3 regions of the Ningiella algicola genome follow, and region 3 is predicted to be linked to each of the others. Evidence: predicted binding sites of a transcription regulator. Region 3 holds the regulator's gene; each other region holds the start of a gene.

Region 1 (5,873 bases), 1.2 Mb from region 3:
TTTTTTGGGGAAGTGAGAGGAGCACAAGTGCTTTTTCATCAATTTGCGTCAAAGTCGATATATGCTATTGATATTATATGCATTTCCTTAACACTACGGCTTAACTCACAAGGTCTTAACACGAAATGTAATCGGTAACATTAATGATTGCAACATATTTTTAAATAATAATTTACATTTTAATATTATTAGGTGATTGCCTGTCATGTTTGAATCGAAACATGCCCTATTATTGTGACCGCGAATGTGCATAATCATGAAGACATCTACAGTAAACACCTGACTGATTCAAAAAACACATGCTAATTATCGTCAAGTTTAGTAAGACCTTATTTGTAAAAGCATTTACGTTTATGTTGTTGTACTTGCTGTGCAAGCCTCTCTTGGCAATCGATATCATTGCTCACAGAGCGGCTTCTGGATTTTTACCCGAGCACACTAAAGAAGCCTTGGTACTTAGCTTCATGCAAGGCGCAGATTACATCGAACAAGACTTAGTGGTAACAAAGGACAACCAACTAGTCGTTCTTCATGATATCTATTTAGAAAACGTAACAGATGTAGAGTCAGTCTTTCCTAAGCGAGTTCGAGAAGACGGGCGCTGGTACGCTGTTGATTTTACACTTTCTGAGCTGCGTCAATTGCGCGTTCATGAGCGGGAAAATAATCAAAAGCTGCGTGTCTATGCTCAGCGCTATCAAGGGCATGCACACTTCACCATCGCGAGTTTTGAAGAGCATATAGAACTCATCCAATCCCTCAATTATTCTTTTGATAAACAAGTTGGCATTTACCCGGAGATTAAGGCCTACCATTGGCATTTGAGCGAAGGGAAAGACATCTCGCAACTGCTATTTAATATCTTAAAAAAACATCAACTCAATTCAGCGGATGCAAGGATATTTGTGCAGAGCTTTGAGCCAGCAGTGCTCAAGCGTTTACGATTTGACATGGGCGCTAAATTCAAAATGACGCAGCTCCTCGCAAGCAACAGTTGGGATTTGAATCAGGTTGATTACGAGCTATTGACTAGTGACGAAGGCTTACGCAATATCGCTAGCTACGCGCAGGCAATTGGGCCTTGGATCCCGAAAGTTATTGATATAAACACCGATACATCTACCGGACTGGTGCAGCGCGCTCAGAAGCACGGTTTAGCTGTACACCCTTTTACTTTCAGAAGCGATGTTATTAATCAAGCCATGCCGGCCGACGTCGCATTTTCTCGATTACAGGCACTTGGGCTTGACGGCATATTTACTGATCATGTTATGCCCTACATGCTACATAAACCGAAAGAACCCGAACTCTGAATAAGAGACCGCGCTTAGCAGCACTCATAGCCCAGACTAAAGAGACAGAACACTAGGACTCTTTAGAAAGCCTCACAACCACTCGACGGTTTTTAGCTCTATCTAAGCGTGTATCATTTGGAGAAGAGTGTCGTTTTTCGCCGTGGCCAGTTATTTGGATCCTATCTTCAAGCAGCCCTAAGCCAGCAAAGTAGTCTTTTACTTCATTCGCGCGTTTAATTGAAAGCTTTTCGTTGTTGTACGATCCACCCCAACTATCGGTGTAGCCGTCAATTAGCACTAAATCAAGATCTAAGTCTTCCTTTAAGTATTCACCTATCATGTCTAAACGACGCTTAGAGTATGGCGTTAGCTCGGTACTGTTTTTCTTATATGCAAGGACGGTGTAGGCGATATCCTCAAGGCTGTATGGCAATAAATTTGTGATACAGCGACTAAACTGATGATAACTATCTCCAAACTTACTTGCATTTAAAGAAACTGCTACGCCATCGTTGGGGTTTAACCAATCGCTGTATTCAATGGTAGGCAAAAAGCCCTTTTCCAATTCGGTTAACATTTGCCATGCAGATTCAGAGGGCAAATCGCCGTCGTATTGCTTGCGCAAATCCATATTTGCTATTTCACGATTTGCAACGCCCGACATCCATCGAGGCGCCATAGAGTAGACTCTTGCGCTGTCATATCGAGAAGGTAAACGCCACATGTCTAGAGTGAACTCCATGTTCAACTGCTTTGAGGCCTCAGAATAAAATAATGCCGTACCGTAACCATCTATCTCATGTTTGAGCTCGCATTTAAGCCGCGTTTGCTCACTTAACTTCCAATCTGATTGCTCAACATCAACTACATAGTGACGCAAGCTGGCGTAACTATCTGTCGAAATCATCAGCAAAATAGTGACTATCGCAATAGAAACTGATTTTGCATAACGAGCAATCATTGGATTCATCTACACACCTCTAAATTCGTCGGCCAGTCTCTTGCAAAGCCAAATATGGTTCTTATGAAGACTATCGGCTTCCGATGGAAAATGTTTAGGCTCAATACGCCTCTAAATTGCCTGTGAGCTTTGCCTTCATAGCTGAAGTTCGGCATACTACGCGCAAAGTCATTGCTAGCGTGAATGTACAATAATCTGCGGTTAGCTGAGCCTTAAATAAGGAACATTTGCGATAAATGAACAACAGCAATTTGGGTACGGATAGTTCGCAAAAATCTCAAGCGTCCAACAATACATCTTTTCAACTTTCTGAGCGTTTTCGTGGCTACTTCCCCGTCGTGATTGACGTAGAAACCGCAGGATTTAATGCCGATACGGATGCCATTCTAGAAATTGCGGCTATCACCCTTAAACTCGGTGAAGATGGGACATTTTCACTCGACCAAACCTTTCATGAGCATGTTCAACCCTTTGAGGGGGCGAATATTGAGAAGGCGGCGATTGAATTTAACGGTATTGATCCTTTTTGCGCGCTCAGAGGCGCCCTCCCTGAAGAAGAAGTGTTCAAGGCTTTATGTAAACACATCCGCAAAGCGCAAAAAGCAGCCGAATGTCAGCGTAGCGTGATAGTTGCACACAACGCGCACTTTGATCAAAGCTTTGTGAATGCGGCACTTGAACGACATGGCATTAAACGCAGTCCGTTTCATCCTTTTGTTTCCTTCGACACTACGTCTCTTGCCGCTCTAAGCCTTGGGCAAACCGTCTTAGTGAAAGCATGTGAGGCTGCCGAGATTGATTTTCAGCAGTCACAAGCACACAGCGCCTTGTATGACACGCATAAAACTGCCGAGCTGTTTTGCCACATTCTCAATAAATATCATACGCTTGGCGGTTGGCCACTCTCATCAACATAAATCCCGAGGTAAAAAAGACTTGCCTTTAATGTAAACAACAACTATTATCATTTGCATGTAAATTATATGGGTGAGCAGATGTTCGTTTGTATGTGCTACGGCATAACCGATAAGCAAATTGAAAACGCAGTTAGAGAAGACAGCGTTGGCAATATTAGAGAGCTGAAAAAGCATCTTGGTGTGGGTTCTCAGTGCGGCACCTGTGTGGACATGGCGGTCTCAATTATCGACCGAACAATTATTGACGAGTCTTTATTCAAAGAAGTGTGTTAGTAAAGCCAAAAATAAAAGCTATTAATGAAAAAGCCGGATTTGTCAAAAAATCCGGCTTTTTTGTATCGTTTATGCAAAGTAAAACTAAGCCTCTGGTGAGTCCTTTGGCGCAGCTTCTTTTATCAAACTTTGTAACTCTCCTTGTTGAAACATTTCAAGAATGATATCGCAGCCACCCACTAGTTCGCCATTCACCCACAATTGCGGAAAGGTTGGCCAGTCTGCAAATTTAGGTAACTCAGCTCGGATATCAGGGTTTTGCAAAATATCCACATATGCAAATTGCTCTCCGCACGACATAAGCGCTTGAGAAGCCTGGGCAGAAAAACCACAGTTCGGCAGCTTAGGGGATCCCTTCATGTATAAAAGGATAGCATTTTCGCTAATTTGTTCTTTAATTTTATCGATTGTTTCCATTTCAAAACCATGATTCATGTAAATGTTAAAGGGCAATTGGTGCAAAACAAGGGGCGCACGCTCTCGGCACACACGTTATTACGTATACCAACATTAATTTGGATTCACACTCTACAGTATGGGTGAGTTTACATAATATCAAGCGCTAAGCACATTATATTGTTCACAAGCACATGCTTTTACACATCTAGCCTGTTATATCACCATATATCGTAAATAAGTGTGATCTTGTTTGCCATTAAATACGAAATAAACTGCATCTTCATTGGAATACAATTAAAGGCATGAAGGCTTGAAATTTAATCCTTCGTCCGCACTTCAGTTTCGAATTAGCAAAACTCACACGGAGAATACACATGGCTTTTGAATTACCCGCTCTACCCTACGAAAAAAACGCGCTTGAACCACATATTTCAGCTGAAACCCTCGATTTCCACTATGGTAAACACCACGCAACCTATGTAACAAAGCTTAATGGCCTAATTGAAGGTACCGATTATGCCGACAAATCTCTTGAAGAGATTGTAAAAAGCAGTGATGGCGGTGTATTTAACAACGCGGCTCAAATTTGGAACCATACCTTCTATTGGCATAGCCTAAGTCCAAATGGCGGCGGTGAGCCAAGCGGCGCACTTGCTGACGCAATCAATGCAAAGTGGGGTTCATTTGCTGACTTTAAAACAGCATTTAACGATAAAGCAGTCAACAACTTTGGCTCTAGCTGGACATGGTTAGTGAAAACCGCTGACGGTAGTCTCGACATCGTTAATACTAGCAACGCTGGCACACCCATTACCGATGACGGCGTAACACCGCTGCTCACAGTCGATTTGTGGGAGCACGCGTACTACATTGATTACCGCAATGTTCGTCCTAACTACCTTGAAGGGTTCTGGGCACTTGCAAATTGGGAATTTGCATCTAGCAACTTTGCGTAATAGACATAATAGTTAGTCTAAAAAGCCCTGATTATTCAGGGCGTTTTTAAAGTTGTCGCAACATAAAGCTGACTCAGGTCTTTATAACTAACAAGAAACGTTCAGATTGATGTTTTTTAAGTTACTGTCAGCAAACGAATACCAACCAATACAAGAAAAATTATCACCCATGGTCTGCTGAACATTAACGGCTGCGAGAGCGTCCTTTAAAGATGCTCCCGATAAACTCCTTTTTTAAAAGAAGTAATTTCCACCAAATACTCAAGCATTATTATTCTACGATGCTGATTTTTAATTCCTCGCTTTTACGCGAATGGTCGCCTTGCTACCAGCACGAATTACTCTACGAAAGGCCAGTTTTATATAATCTAGAATTACCATAATATAATTATCGTTCTTGGTGCTATTCAAGAATGTCAGGTATTAATCAAATAAGGATATTTATGAAAGAAATTTGTTCTAATAAACTAGAGACTGTAACAGGTGGCAGTGCTGCTTTAGCGTTCACGCTATTAACGGGTTACCTTGGTTCGTTCAACGAACTAACCGAATTTGGTAGTGGGCTTGGAGCTGGTATTTATGACGCTTTACACAAGAAACACTAGAGGAGGATCTATTGATGACAGAAATAAATGATTCAAATCTAGAATTAGTATCTGGTGGCTACACAGTAAGAGATCTCGGGTATGATGTGGGATACGGAGCGGCATACGTTGTAAGTGGTAACGCCGGCAGAGACTTAGGCGCTTGGCTATATGAGAAGCTAAATTAGTGTAAAGCATATATGTATATGGCGGTAGATTGTATCTACCGCAAACTCGCTCGAAACTAGGAGAATTCTAAAAATGACCAAACGTCAAAAGACCATTATCTTTGCAATCTTAATATTCATGCTTTTTATAGCTGGATTTGACAGCATTGTAGACTTTTTTGCGGGAATGGCAGATGGAGCATCTGACGCTTTGAACGACAGCTAACATTATTTAGCCTGCTCTTCACCATACTCTCTATCTTCGTCTATAGCCAAGAAGCAAATAGCGCCAATAAAGGCACAAGCAGCTGCTAAGAAAAA
Region 2 (5,873 bases), 2.2 Mb from region 3:
TATGTTCCTTGATTTGAACATGCCGGTGCTAGATGGTTACGGGACTATGGAGGCGATCCGAAAAGACGATTTGCCCACCATGGTCATCGTGGTGTCGGGCGATGTCCAAGAAGGTGCCTACAAGCGGATGATGGAATTGGGTGCGCTCGATTTTATTCGCAAGCCCATAGATAACGCCAAACTCAGTACAATACTGTCCAAGTATGGCATTTATGACGGTAAATCCTCTTCCGAAAAACGTGCAAATAACGCTGATGTGTCTACAGGCGACTCCTTATCTGAAAAACTTGACGCATTCAGAGAAGTCGCAAATGTTGCGATGGGGCAAGCAGGCGAAAACCTGGCGAAAACCTTAGATAAATTTGTCGATTTACCTATTCCAAATGTAAGCATTGTCCACAGTAATGAAATTTCGATGATGTTGACCAATATCGACTCAAATCAGAGCGTGTCTGCGGTATCTAAAGGCTTTGTGAGTCCAGATATCAAAGGCGAAGCGTTGATTATTTTTAATGATACAAATATCACAGCAATACAACAGCTTCTTGGCGCCAAGCAAAATACGTCGAGTGCCGATATCGAAGTCTTAATGGACGTATCGAATATTATTATTGGTGCTTGTTTGAACGCATTATCTACCCAGCTTTCCTTAAAATTTACGCACAACACTCCCATCCTGCTCGGTATTCAATGTGGTCTGGACGATATTGTGAGCAATACCACCACTCGCTGGGAGAAGATGCTTGTTGTAGAAATAGCCTATTCAGTGTCTAGCGAAAATATAAATTTTGAGCTTCTATTAGTGATTCCTGACTTGCATATCGATGCCGCCTTCTCGCGACTGCTAAAGGCTCAAGAGCTGATTCAAATGAATGCAGTGCAACAAAAGGCGCTTGCATCGTGACAGTAACGAATTCTAATTGGCAGCAAGCGCTGATGGCATCCATTGAAGTGGGAATAGTCGTTATCGACAAAAACTTTGTGGTGCAAGAGTTTAACCAGTTTATGGAAAATCACAGCGGTGTAGACGCTGAAAAGATAGTTGGAAATAGCCTGTTTGAACACTTCGCGGAAGTTGATAAGTTATGGTTTGCGAATAAGTGTCAGCCAGTGTTTTCTATGAGAACGCCTGTGTTCCTGATTTGGGAGCAGCGTCAGTATTTATTCAAATTTGGCACAAGTCGCCCGATTACCTCAAGCTCCGATAACATGTACCAGAATATTACTATCCTTCCCATTGCATCAGAAGATTGCACAAAAGATGAGGTCGACCAAGTTTGTGTTTTGGTTTACGACATGACCGACCAAGCCATGAGTAAAGAGCGGGTCGACAAGCTCAACGACGAGCTTAAAGTGATTTCCCGTGTTGACGGGCTTACCCGCCTTTACAATCGGCGCTACTGGCAAGAACGCTTTGAGCGAGAGTATAAGTTAAGCCTTCGTAACAAAAAGCCCATTTCGGTGCTCATTCTTGATATTGACCACTTTAAAAAAGTCAACGACACCCATGGCCATCAAGCGGGGGATAAGGTAATTCAGTCGCTTGCTATGTTAATTCGAAAGGCAACTCGAGAGACTGACATTTGCGGCCGCTACGGCGGAGAAGAATTCGTTGTGTTGTTACCTGATACAACAGCCGAAACCGCAAAAATAGTGGGCGAACGCATCAGAAAAGTATCGGAGCGCTATGTTGTGACTCACGATGAGACTGAAATTAACTTTACCATCAGTGCGGGCATAGCGGAATTTAACGCGGTCTACAACACTCCTCTGCAATGGCTTGAAGCGGCAGATCAGGCACTTTATAAAGCTAAAGAAGGTGGTCGAAATCAGGTTTTGCTATTTGATGCCGTTGAGGCAAAGGCGTAATCAGTAATTAGTATGCAGAGTTTTTAGATCTTAGCTTATGGGCGCATTCCGATGACATCGAGCGGGCATGGGCTGTCTTCATTTAGGTAATGAGTGTATAGCTGCACTTGGTCTCGTATACTACAGTCGTGTCGCAGACTATGTCCTCCAACAAACTGCACTTGATAAATGACATGCCAAAACACGCGCTCTTTTTGCGAGTAAATCTGTTTATCTGTATTTTTTAAGGCGCTCCATTCTTCCAAAATATCCCAAATAAAACGGTCCATTTCTTTAAAGGCAACTTTATCTTGCCAATACGATTCTAAATAGAACGCTAATTGCTCGGCCTTTTTGTCGACGAACTCTTTGACTAACACGATGTGTGCCTTTGTTTACTGTCTACTCTCAGTATAGTCGCAAACGCTAATAAACCACGGAACATGCACGAAACACTTGCAAGTAACTGTTAAGCTTATGAATTAAAACGCGGCATTAGTGGCCCGCTGTCATAAAAATATAATAAAAGTGCCGTTTGTAGGGCGAAAGCGAGTGCTGGGCTACCAACCTAGGTAGGAAAAATAGCCATGCATTTCTTTTGCTAGCTGAGGATAGCTTATATACGAATTAACGCTGTCTGAGAGCTGTCGCTGCCGATAATAGGTTTTTATTTGCTGAATGCTTCTGATACGGCGCGCATCTTCAGTTTGTTGTGCCCACTTATTGTCCCACTGACTGACAAGGTCAAGAACCGGCATAGGCAACTTAGCAATTTGCTTTGGAAGGGTTTGATTTATTTCTCGATGCGGCCAAAACGCATTGCTCAGGACAATCGCATCGGGGTTATCTAGTTGGGTATCAATATCTTCCCTCTCGGATAACAAGTGCACCAAGGCTTGTGCACCAATACCCTGAGCGTAAAATGCTTTGTAGCCGCGAGCATGCTCAAGATGTTCTTTTGCCTTCGCAATATAGCGGTCAAGAAACTTGGCATATGCATGCATATATACTTCATCGAGCTGGTTTTGATGGTGCTTTGCATTAAAGTCCAGTTGAGGTGAGTCCACTGCTTTTGCGTTTGTGGAAGACTTATTTACGGAATCACCGGTGCTTGCTTGAGTCTCGTTGTTTGAAGCTGCCCCTTCAAGGTTGTTGGATTCAGAACGGGTGTTTGGTTCAGGGCTGCCCTGTGCTTCAAGCGTCTTATCTACAGCGTTTATCACATCTGCTAACTCGGGCCCCGATAGCACCACCGCGTCCCAACCCCAGCCATTGAGTTCCGATGCAAGGGAATTCATCGCATGCAGATTGCTTGTGGCAAATCGACTGTCAGCGACCAAAAATAATGTACCTAAGCTTAATGCGCGATGAGACGCACTTTTTTTAACTGGAAACTGATACTGCACATCATCTACCAAAATCTCTAGCAATGTATATTCATCTTCAAATGCACCATACTCTATATCAAAGGCCTTGAGTTCAGATAGGCGAAAGAGACGCTCTTGATTTGTTGTTTGAGCTTCCGCATCGCTTGCATCATTAGAACGCAGTTCTTCTGGTGCAGTTTCCTGCGCTTGCACAAGCGCAAGACTCCCTGCCATAAGCAAGGCGAACAGAGGCAGTCGCATAAATACAAGCGCACTGCGATCAAGCTTAGGAACAGAAAGTTGTAAAAAACGAAATGACAGTGTTTTCAAAGCAACATGTGTCTCTTGCAAACAAACTATAGATATTTATAGTATCGACAGAGCCGTACGTTTAATTAACCCAAACTCTGGATAAGAGGCAGTGCAGGAATATAAAAAGTGCTGAGCGCTGTCTCTTATCCAGAGTTCGGGTTATAAAAGCTTTAGCGCTTTGATATCAAATGGATGAGGGCTGGTGAAAGTCATAGAAGCGTCGGTGCTTGGATGCCTAAACGCAATATCTTGTGCGTGCAAAAGCAAGCGCTTAGATGCAGCAAGCGCCTCTGGGTGTGCATATAGTCTGTCACCCAGTATCGGGTGGCCAATGTGCTGCATATGCACTCTAAGCTGATGTGAGCGTCCAGTGTGAGGTTGAAGCTCCACCAGGCAAGCGTTTTTATTTGATTCAATAAGCTTGTAATGAGTGAGTGCTGACTTACCGTTGTTCATATCTACTATTTGCTTGGGACGATTGGGCCAATCACAGATAAGCGGTGCGTCTACTTTGCCTTGTTTTGCAGGTTCGCCATAAATACATGCGTAGTAGGTCTTTTTGACCTCACGCAGCTCAAACTGCTTTGATAAATGACGATGACTGGCCTTATTTAGTGCAAACAGCATCAATCCGGAAGTGGCCATGTCGAGTCTATGTACAACGCTTGCGCTTGGAAAGACGCGCTGTACTCGCAACTGCAATGAGTCTTTATGCTCCGGCGCTTTGCCAGGAACGCTTAATAGGCCATGTGGCTTGTCTAATACCAGCAAGTCCTCATCACGATATACAAAGCGCAAGTATGGACGGGTGGGCGGCTGATAGTTAAGTAAAGCCATGTGCAAACCGTAATGACAATAAATAGCGCTGCATGTTTACTTGCGATTATTGATCAAAATGCGCACGCTATCTAAATAAGGTTCAGACGCATCTATCGCTGCATGCAGCTGTGATTTCTGCGCTCTAATAAAATCAATCTCTTCTTCTCTGATGGCAGGATTGAGTTTTTTCAGCTCCACCAAGCGGTCGATCTCGGCGCTGAGATTGTCATCGACTTGCTCCAATGCTTGCGACTTGACGGTTTCAAGCTGTGTTGATGCCAACTGCATTGCTTGCTCAATGCCTTGCGTTATTTGCGCTTGCAAAGCACCTATTAACTGCTGCGCCATTTTTGGTTTTACCTTAAATATCGCATCAAATTCCGCGTATGACTCCTGGTTTTTCGCGTCTATACAAATGTGGACCGGCGTGGGCGGCAAGAAGCGATAAAGCTGTAAGTGTTTGTTAGCACTTGGGCTCAAAACGGCTACAATTTCAACCCAAAATGCACCTACCGGGTAGTCGGCTTGATTGACGAAGCAAATGCTGCTTTTTCCCACGACGTCGGTGAGCACACTATCAATGCAATGCGTGACAAGTTCGCTGTCACCGGTTATGTAGCGCACATGCTCAAGCTGTGTGGCTGTGCTTCTTTTGTAGGTAATTTCAAGACCGTCATCAGATACGCCGGGGATGGGGAAGAGCATGGATTCGCCGTGCCGTATCACAAAGCTATTGTCATCTTTTTCTTCTTGAATAACGCCCAGCGCGTCAAACAAACGCGTCATAAACTTCATCATGTGTACAGGGTTTTCGGCTTGCACAATGTTGTCCATCACATCATCAATTTTATCGGAGCCTGATGCGTTTAATTCCAGCAGTCGATCGCGACCTTGTTCAATTTGTAACTTTAGCAGGGTGCTTGTACTGGCGACTTGCTCGGTGACGTCTTGCCAGTTTTCCTTATCAAGTGGTGAGGCAAGCGCACTATGAATTTCGCTGCCTAACTCATCCCAAACTTGAGAACCAACCGGGCACGTTTTTGTAAACGCGCCTAACCCATAATGATAAATGTTGTATAAAACTTCTTGTGCGTTATTTTCAAAATAAGGGACGTGTACATTGATGTCCTGCGTTTGCCCAATTCGATCCAAACGTCCTATGCGTTGTTCAAGTAAGTCTGGATTGAGCGGTAAATCAAACAATACCAAATGATGGCAAAACTGGAAGTTACGGCCTTCACTGCCAATTTCCGAGCACAGCATAATTTGCGCACCCTGTTCAGAAGTCGCAAAAAAGTGCGCCGCTTTGTCACGCTCAACAATGCTCATGCCTTCATGAAACACCGTATGACGAATGCTGGTTTTGCTTCGTAAATACTCGGCAATTTGCAGTGCGGTACTGGCGTAGGCGCAAATCAGCAAGACTTTGTCTTTGTTAGCGGTCGCACTCATGTTTTCCAGCAAAGCACATAACCAACTAACTCTTGGGTCAAAACTTGGCCAGGTCTCGTCTAGCATGCTGGCACG
Region 3 (5,873 bases):
AGCACCGTGACAAATATCCACTAGCTCGGTAAGCGACAAAAATCCTGCGCCACCTTTTACAGTATGATAGCCACGGAAAATAGCATTCAACAGATCGGAATCTTCCGGGTTGTTTTCTAAATCTACGAGCTGTTCTTGCAATTGCTCTAATATTTCTCCGGCTTCCACCAGAAAGTCTTGCAAGATATCCTCGTCAACTTCAAACGACATTCGTTTGCTCCCCTAAAAACCTAAACTAGACAGTAAATCGTCAACGTCGTCTTGTCCTTGTACGACGTCGTTACGCGTTGCTGCGTCAATAATTGGCCCTTCGGCTTTCTCTTTATCGTCAGATTCTGCAGAAGGTTGAGTATCGGGTTTGTCAACAGTGCTACTGTTCGTTTTTGTAGAAGAACAATGCTTGTCGCGTTTAGCTTCTTCATCACTAAAGGCAGAGAGCATATCTACTAAGTTATCTTCCACTTCTTTGACAAGTTCGATAACGCGCTTAATGACCTGACCGGTAAGATCCTGATAACCTTGTGCCATCAACACTTCAGTGAGCATGGTATTGAGGTTTGCGGAGTCCTCTCTAGCATCGTTTAAAAGCGTGTCCAGCTCTAAGCACAGGCTCTTGAACTCACCGAGTTCAATCTGCCGAGACATCAACTTCTTCCACTCGGGCATCACGGTATTTAGACGGTCATTTAAGGCTTCAGCAATGGGCATGCTACGCTCAACTGCATCCATCGTAGAGTTGGCGGCTTGCTCTGTCTGTTCAATGACGTATTCAAGCCGCGATTGCGCGTCAGGAATTTGGGTATTCGTTATGTCTGCCAACCTATGGTCAAGCTGAAACGTCGATAAAGAGTCATGTAGTTGACGTGTGAGCTTGCCCACTTCAGAGAAAAGCTCTGTCGATTCACGCATCGTGATGTTATGCACAATGTTGTTGGCTGATTCAATTTCACCCGCTTGGATGTGCTGGACCAAAGCCTGCGCCTCTTCAAGCGAAATCAAAGATGCTTCATTAGTCATTAGACCTTCCTTTTAATCGTAAGGATCTCGTTGAATGAGAATGTCTCAAAACAAGAATTATCCTAAGCGTTCGAAGATTTTGTCTAACTTCTCTTTCAGCGTCGCGGCAGTAAATGGCTTAACAACATAGCCGTTTACACCTGCTTGAGCTGCTGCAACAATCTGCTCTTTTTTAGCTTCAGCCGTTACCATTAACACGGGTAAATGCTTTAACTTGTCGTCAGCACGTATTGCTCGTAGCAAATCAATACCTTGCATACCTGGCATGTTCCAGTCAGTCACTACAAAGTCGAAATCACCTTGATTTAGCATAGGCAATGCCGTATTTCCGTCATCTGCCTCTTGCACGTTTGTGAAGCCTAAGTCTTTCAGCAAATTTTTGATGATTCTTCGCATCGTTGAAAAGTCATCAACAACGAGAATTTTCATGTTCTTATCCAAAACTACCTCCGCAATGGAAAATGTGATTTATCTAATCTTTATTTATGTCGCGCTTACTTGATTTCACAGTAAGGGCTATTCAGCAGTGCGCCACGACTGCATCTTCGCTTTCAATTTCAGCATGGCCTGGCTGTGAATTTGACTGACGCGAGATTCACTTACTTCGAGCACTTCACCAATCTCTCGTAAATTTAACTCTTCGTCATAGTAAAGTGACAATACGATAGCTTCGCGCTCTGGTAATGTAGTTATCGCCCGCGCCAGCGCTTTCTGAAATGATCCTTGCATCATTTCTTCAAAAGGTTTGTCTGACCCCTTGTTTTCTTCGTTTGAAAGCACATCTTCACTCACGCCTAAGTCTTCAATGCCGACCAGTTTGCCTGCATTCACTTCGTTGAGCATTTGATGATATTCTTGTACAGATACGTTCATAACCTCGGCGACTTCTGTATCGCGAGCATCCCTTCCAGTTTCTTTTTCAACCAGATTGATGGCCTCTGTAATTGCTCTAGAGTTCTTGTGCACGGAGCGCGGTGTCCAGTCACCTTTGCGAATTTCATCGAGCATTGCGCCTCTTATGCGAATACCGGCGAAGGTCTCAAAACTTGCGCCTTTCGTGCCGTCGAAATTTCGAGCAGCCTCTAGTAGGCCAATCATGCCTGATTGAATGAGATCATCGATTAACACACTTGCAGGTAATCTAGCCATTAAGTGGTGAGCGATGCGTTTCACGAGCGGAGCATGACGCTCAACCAATTGGTTTTTGTCTATTTGCTGTTGATATACGGTCACTTTATTACTCACTTTTATTTACCTACTCATGCAAAGACACTAGGTTTTCAATAAAGAACTCCAAGTGTCCGCCTGCTTGTGTGGGAATCGGCCAGGTCACGGCTCTCTCTGCTAACTTTGCAATGGCTTTTGCAGCAGGTGAACCAGGGTAAGCATCTACAAGTGCAGTTTGCTTGCGAACGGCCTTTCTTACATTCTCGTCAAATGGCACGATACTGACTAATTCCAGCGCTACGTCTAAAAAGCGTCCAGTGACCTTTGACAACTTACTGAAGAGCTCACGACCCTCTCGTTCAGAGCGCACCATATTGGCTACCACTTTGAACTTAAACACGCCGTGTTCTCGATTTAAAATTTTAATTAATGCATAGGCATCGGTTAACGATGTTGGCTCGTCACAGACAACTATCATCACGTCTTGCGCCGCACGTGAGAAACTCACCACCATGTCAGATATACCGGCTGCGGTATCAACCAACATCATATCGATGGGTGTTTTCAGCTCACTAAAAGCACGAATTAAACCCGCGTGCTCATGCTGCCCAAGCTCTGCCATTGATTGCGTACCCGACGTTGCAGGCGCAATTTTTACGCCATGAGGACCGGTAACTAACACCTCATCTAGGGTGCAATCGCCTGACAAGACATGCGCTAAGTTTCTGTCGACTCTTAAGCCGAGCATTACGTCAACATTGGCTAGGCCAAGGTCAGCGTCGAGCACCATTACGCGTTTTCCACGTTTAGCTGCCGATACTGCGAGGTTGAGTGTAATATTGGTCTTACCAACACCACCTTTACCGCCGGTCACCGCAATGACTTTTATTTGTTTTGATTGATTCATAGTTCTTAAGCTACTTGCTTGATCGATTATCATAGACCACCGGCTAAGGCGAAAGCCGCCTCGTCGTCTGCATGCACACCATATTTTTTATGAAGCTTGGCAGCAACAAGGGTTAAATTAGCCGAGTCTGCGAGTTTGATATCCTCCGGAACACGCTGACCATCGGTCACATAATTTAGTGACAGATCGTTTTCTATTGCCACGCTCAGTGCTTCTCCCAGGCTGTAACATTCATCTAGCTTGGTGAATATGCAGCCTTGAATATCAGTGGAGTGATAAGCCTTGACGGTTTGCGTCAGCACTTGGTATTGCGCGCCTGCGGGAAGCACAAGGTACTTGCGGATATTGACAGATAAGCCAGTTTCGTACTCATTGAGCTGCTCAATTAAGCGAGCATCTCGCTGACTGAAACCGGCAGTGTCTATTAACACTAATTTTTTGTTGCGCATTTGGTAGAGCAATTGATTAAGCTCTTCTGCGTTTTGGGCTTTTTTCACACTGCAGCCAATAATGCGGCCATAGGTTGCCAGTTGCTCATATGCGGCAATGCGATAGGTATCAATGGTAATCATGGCAACCTGATCAGCGCCATATTTTTGCGCGTATTTCGCCGCCAGTTTCGCTAATGTCGTAGTTTTGCCTGTTCCAGTAGGACCAACCAGGGCAACCACCCCAGACTGTTCTAGAATATCGTTTCCACCCACGTGCAAGCGATTCGACAATAGGTTAAGCAGGTATTTCCAACCTTGCTTCTCATCCACGTTGTGGGGCAAAAAGTCGATAAACTGACGCGCAAGTTTTTGCCCTAAGCCCATGCTGATTAACTGTTCATGCAAATAATGATGAGTTGGGTTGTTGCGTTTCTTGCGCTCATCAGCCAGCTCTGAAACTTGAAACTTCAACACGTTTTTTATCGACTCAAGCTCTGCCTTTATGGTATCCATTTGGTCTTGCTCCAATACGCTCGGTGGTGGCGTAAGGCTGGCGGCTTGACTGTTACTCAGTTTTTCGTCTTCGTTGTCTTGTGCAAAGGCTGGCGAGCGAACAATTTCATCATCAGCACGCATTTGCTCGCGCGCTTTCGCTTGTTGTATAGCAGCGTTTGATTGAGTATTCATTGAGTAAGGATTTGGCGCGGAGCTAAGCTGAGAACTTGCAGACTGCTTTTCAAGCAAGGCTTGTAAACTGTCGGGAATGTCATCACCAATCACTTCACTGAGCGTGGGTGTTGTCTTGCTAGGTTTGCTCGCCTTAGCCAGACTGACAGGAGGTTCAGGGTTAGCGCCTGGATCAACCGCTGCAACTAGCTCCACGCCTCCAGAAACTTTTTTATTAGACATAATAACAGCGTCACCACCTAGCTCGTCTTTCACTTGCTTGAGGGCTTCACGCATATCTTTGCCAAAAAAACGTCTAATTTTCATATCTTCCTCGTTAACTGCTCAGCATTTACGCCGAATTATTGACCCACCGATGAGACAATCTTTATTTGTTTGTCGTCAGGTATTTCTTGGTATGACAACACGTGTAAACCACTCACAGACTGCTTTAAGAATCTTGATAACACGGGGCGTAACATACCCGATGTCAATAACACGGCGGGCTCGCCTGCTAATTCTTGCTGCTGATGTGCCTGAGATAGCGATTCACTTAGCTTTTCAGCTAGGCCTGGCTCAATGCCAGCGCCATCTTCTCCACCTGCTTGAAGTGACTTATGCAACATCTGTTCCAAATCAGGGGCAAGCGTAATCACTGGAATTTCTTGTGCGCCATTCGTAATTTCTTGCACAATTAATTTTTTAAGTGCGATACGAAGTGCCGATACCAGAACGTCTGGGTCTTGGCTCTTTGGGCCATACTCTGAAAGGGTTTGGACAATGGTACGCATGTCTCTAATAGGCACGCCTTCTGACAACAGCGTTTGTAATACTTTTACCACGGTACTAAGTGGGAGTATGTCAGGCACTAAGCCCTCAACAAGCTTAGGATGCGTTTTCTCAAGCATGTCGAGTAACTGCTGTACTTCTTCATGTCCGAGTAATTGATGCGCATGTGTACTCAGTAACTGACTCAAATGCGTTGCGATTACAGTTGCAGCGTCTACCACCGTATAACCAAGCGTTTGTGCATGGTCGCGCTGACTAGCTTTAATCCATACCGCTTCAAGGCCAAATGCAGGGTCTGTAGTAGGTGTGCCCTCAAGGGTGCCAAATACTTGACCAGGGTTAATCGCCAACTCGCTGTCGTGACTAATTTCCGACTCACCTACTGTGACGCCAAGCATAGAGATATTGTAAGCGCTCGGAGAGAAGTCTAAATTGTCTCGAATGTGAACTGGCGGGACTAAGAAGCCAAGCTCTTGAGAGAGCTTTTTACGCACGCCTTTAATGCGATTGAGTAACTCACCACCTTGCGACTTGTCTACCAGCGGGATTAAGCGATAACCGACTTCTAAGCCAATAATATCCACTGGCTGAACGTCATCCCACCCAAGCTCTTTGACCTCTTGATTAGCGACTTGTGGATCAGGAAGCGCTTCAACACGTGCTGCTTCTTCTAACATACGCTTGCGGTTGTACTCACGGTAGTAGGCGTAACCACCCACAAGTGCCGCAAAGCTTAAAAACGCAAAATGCGGCATGCCAGGCACGATACCCATGATGAATAAGATGCCAGCGGTAATATACAAAGCTTGCTTGTTGGATAACTGCTCTCGAATTTCATCGCCCATTTCTTGGGTGTCATTCTCACGAGTCACGATAATGGCAGTCGCCACCGACAG

Evidence for each region. Region 3 encodes FliA, which starts transcription of late flagellar genes. Its sites were predicted from a motif close to CTAAAGNTNNNNNNNNNNNNGCCGATA; they were not measured.
Region 1: a site for FliA is predicted at 2,328-2,354, ahead of PN836_RS00335 (flagellar protein MotY). Genes of this name have one in related genera too.
Region 2: a site for FliA is predicted at 3,588-3,614, ahead of PN836_RS16365 (DUF3530 family protein). Genes of this name have one in related genera too.

Annotation. Positions count from the first base shown of each region.
Region 1 covers NZ_CP171821.2:60,344-66,216, reverse strand. The annotation lists gene glpQ (glycerophosphodiester phosphodiesterase) at 384-1,313, shown strand; gene PN836_RS00335 (flagellar protein MotY) at 1,366-2,265, opposite strand; gene rnt (ribonuclease T) at 2,493-3,173, shown strand; gene PN836_RS00325 ((2Fe-2S)-binding protein) at 3,252-3,446, shown strand; gene PN836_RS00320 (Grx4 family monothiol glutaredoxin) at 3,531-3,863, opposite strand; gene PN836_RS00315 (Fe-Mn family superoxide dismutase) at 4,220-4,801, shown strand; gene PN836_RS00310 (hypothetical protein) at 5,245-5,406, shown strand; gene PN836_RS00305 (hypothetical protein) at 5,421-5,573, shown strand; gene PN836_RS00300 (hypothetical protein) at 5,647-5,778, shown strand; gene PN836_RS00295 (MFS transporter) at 5,781-5,873, opposite strand, start outside.
Region 2 covers NZ_CP171821.2:3,767,763-3,773,635, forward strand. The annotation lists gene PN836_RS16350 (response regulator) at 1-904, shown strand, start outside; gene PN836_RS16355 (diguanylate cyclase) at 937-1,869, shown strand; gene PN836_RS16360 (hypothetical protein) at 1,905-2,228, opposite strand; gene PN836_RS16365 (DUF3530 family protein) at 2,409-3,545, opposite strand; gene PN836_RS16370 (RluA family pseudouridine synthase) at 3,687-4,364, opposite strand; gene rapA (RNA polymerase-associated protein RapA) at 4,401-5,873, opposite strand, start outside.
Region 3 covers NZ_CP171821.2:1,267,561-1,273,433, forward strand. The annotation lists gene PN836_RS05700 (chemotaxis protein CheW) at 1-210, opposite strand, end outside; gene PN836_RS05705 (protein phosphatase CheZ) at 223-1,017, opposite strand; gene cheY (chemotaxis response regulator CheY) at 1,075-1,458, opposite strand; gene PN836_RS05715 (RNA polymerase sigma factor FliA) at 1,534-2,262, opposite strand; gene PN836_RS05720 (MinD/ParA family protein) at 2,273-3,124, opposite strand; gene flhF (flagellar biosynthesis protein FlhF) at 3,121-4,515, opposite strand; gene flhA (flagellar biosynthesis protein FlhA) at 4,551-5,873, opposite strand, start outside.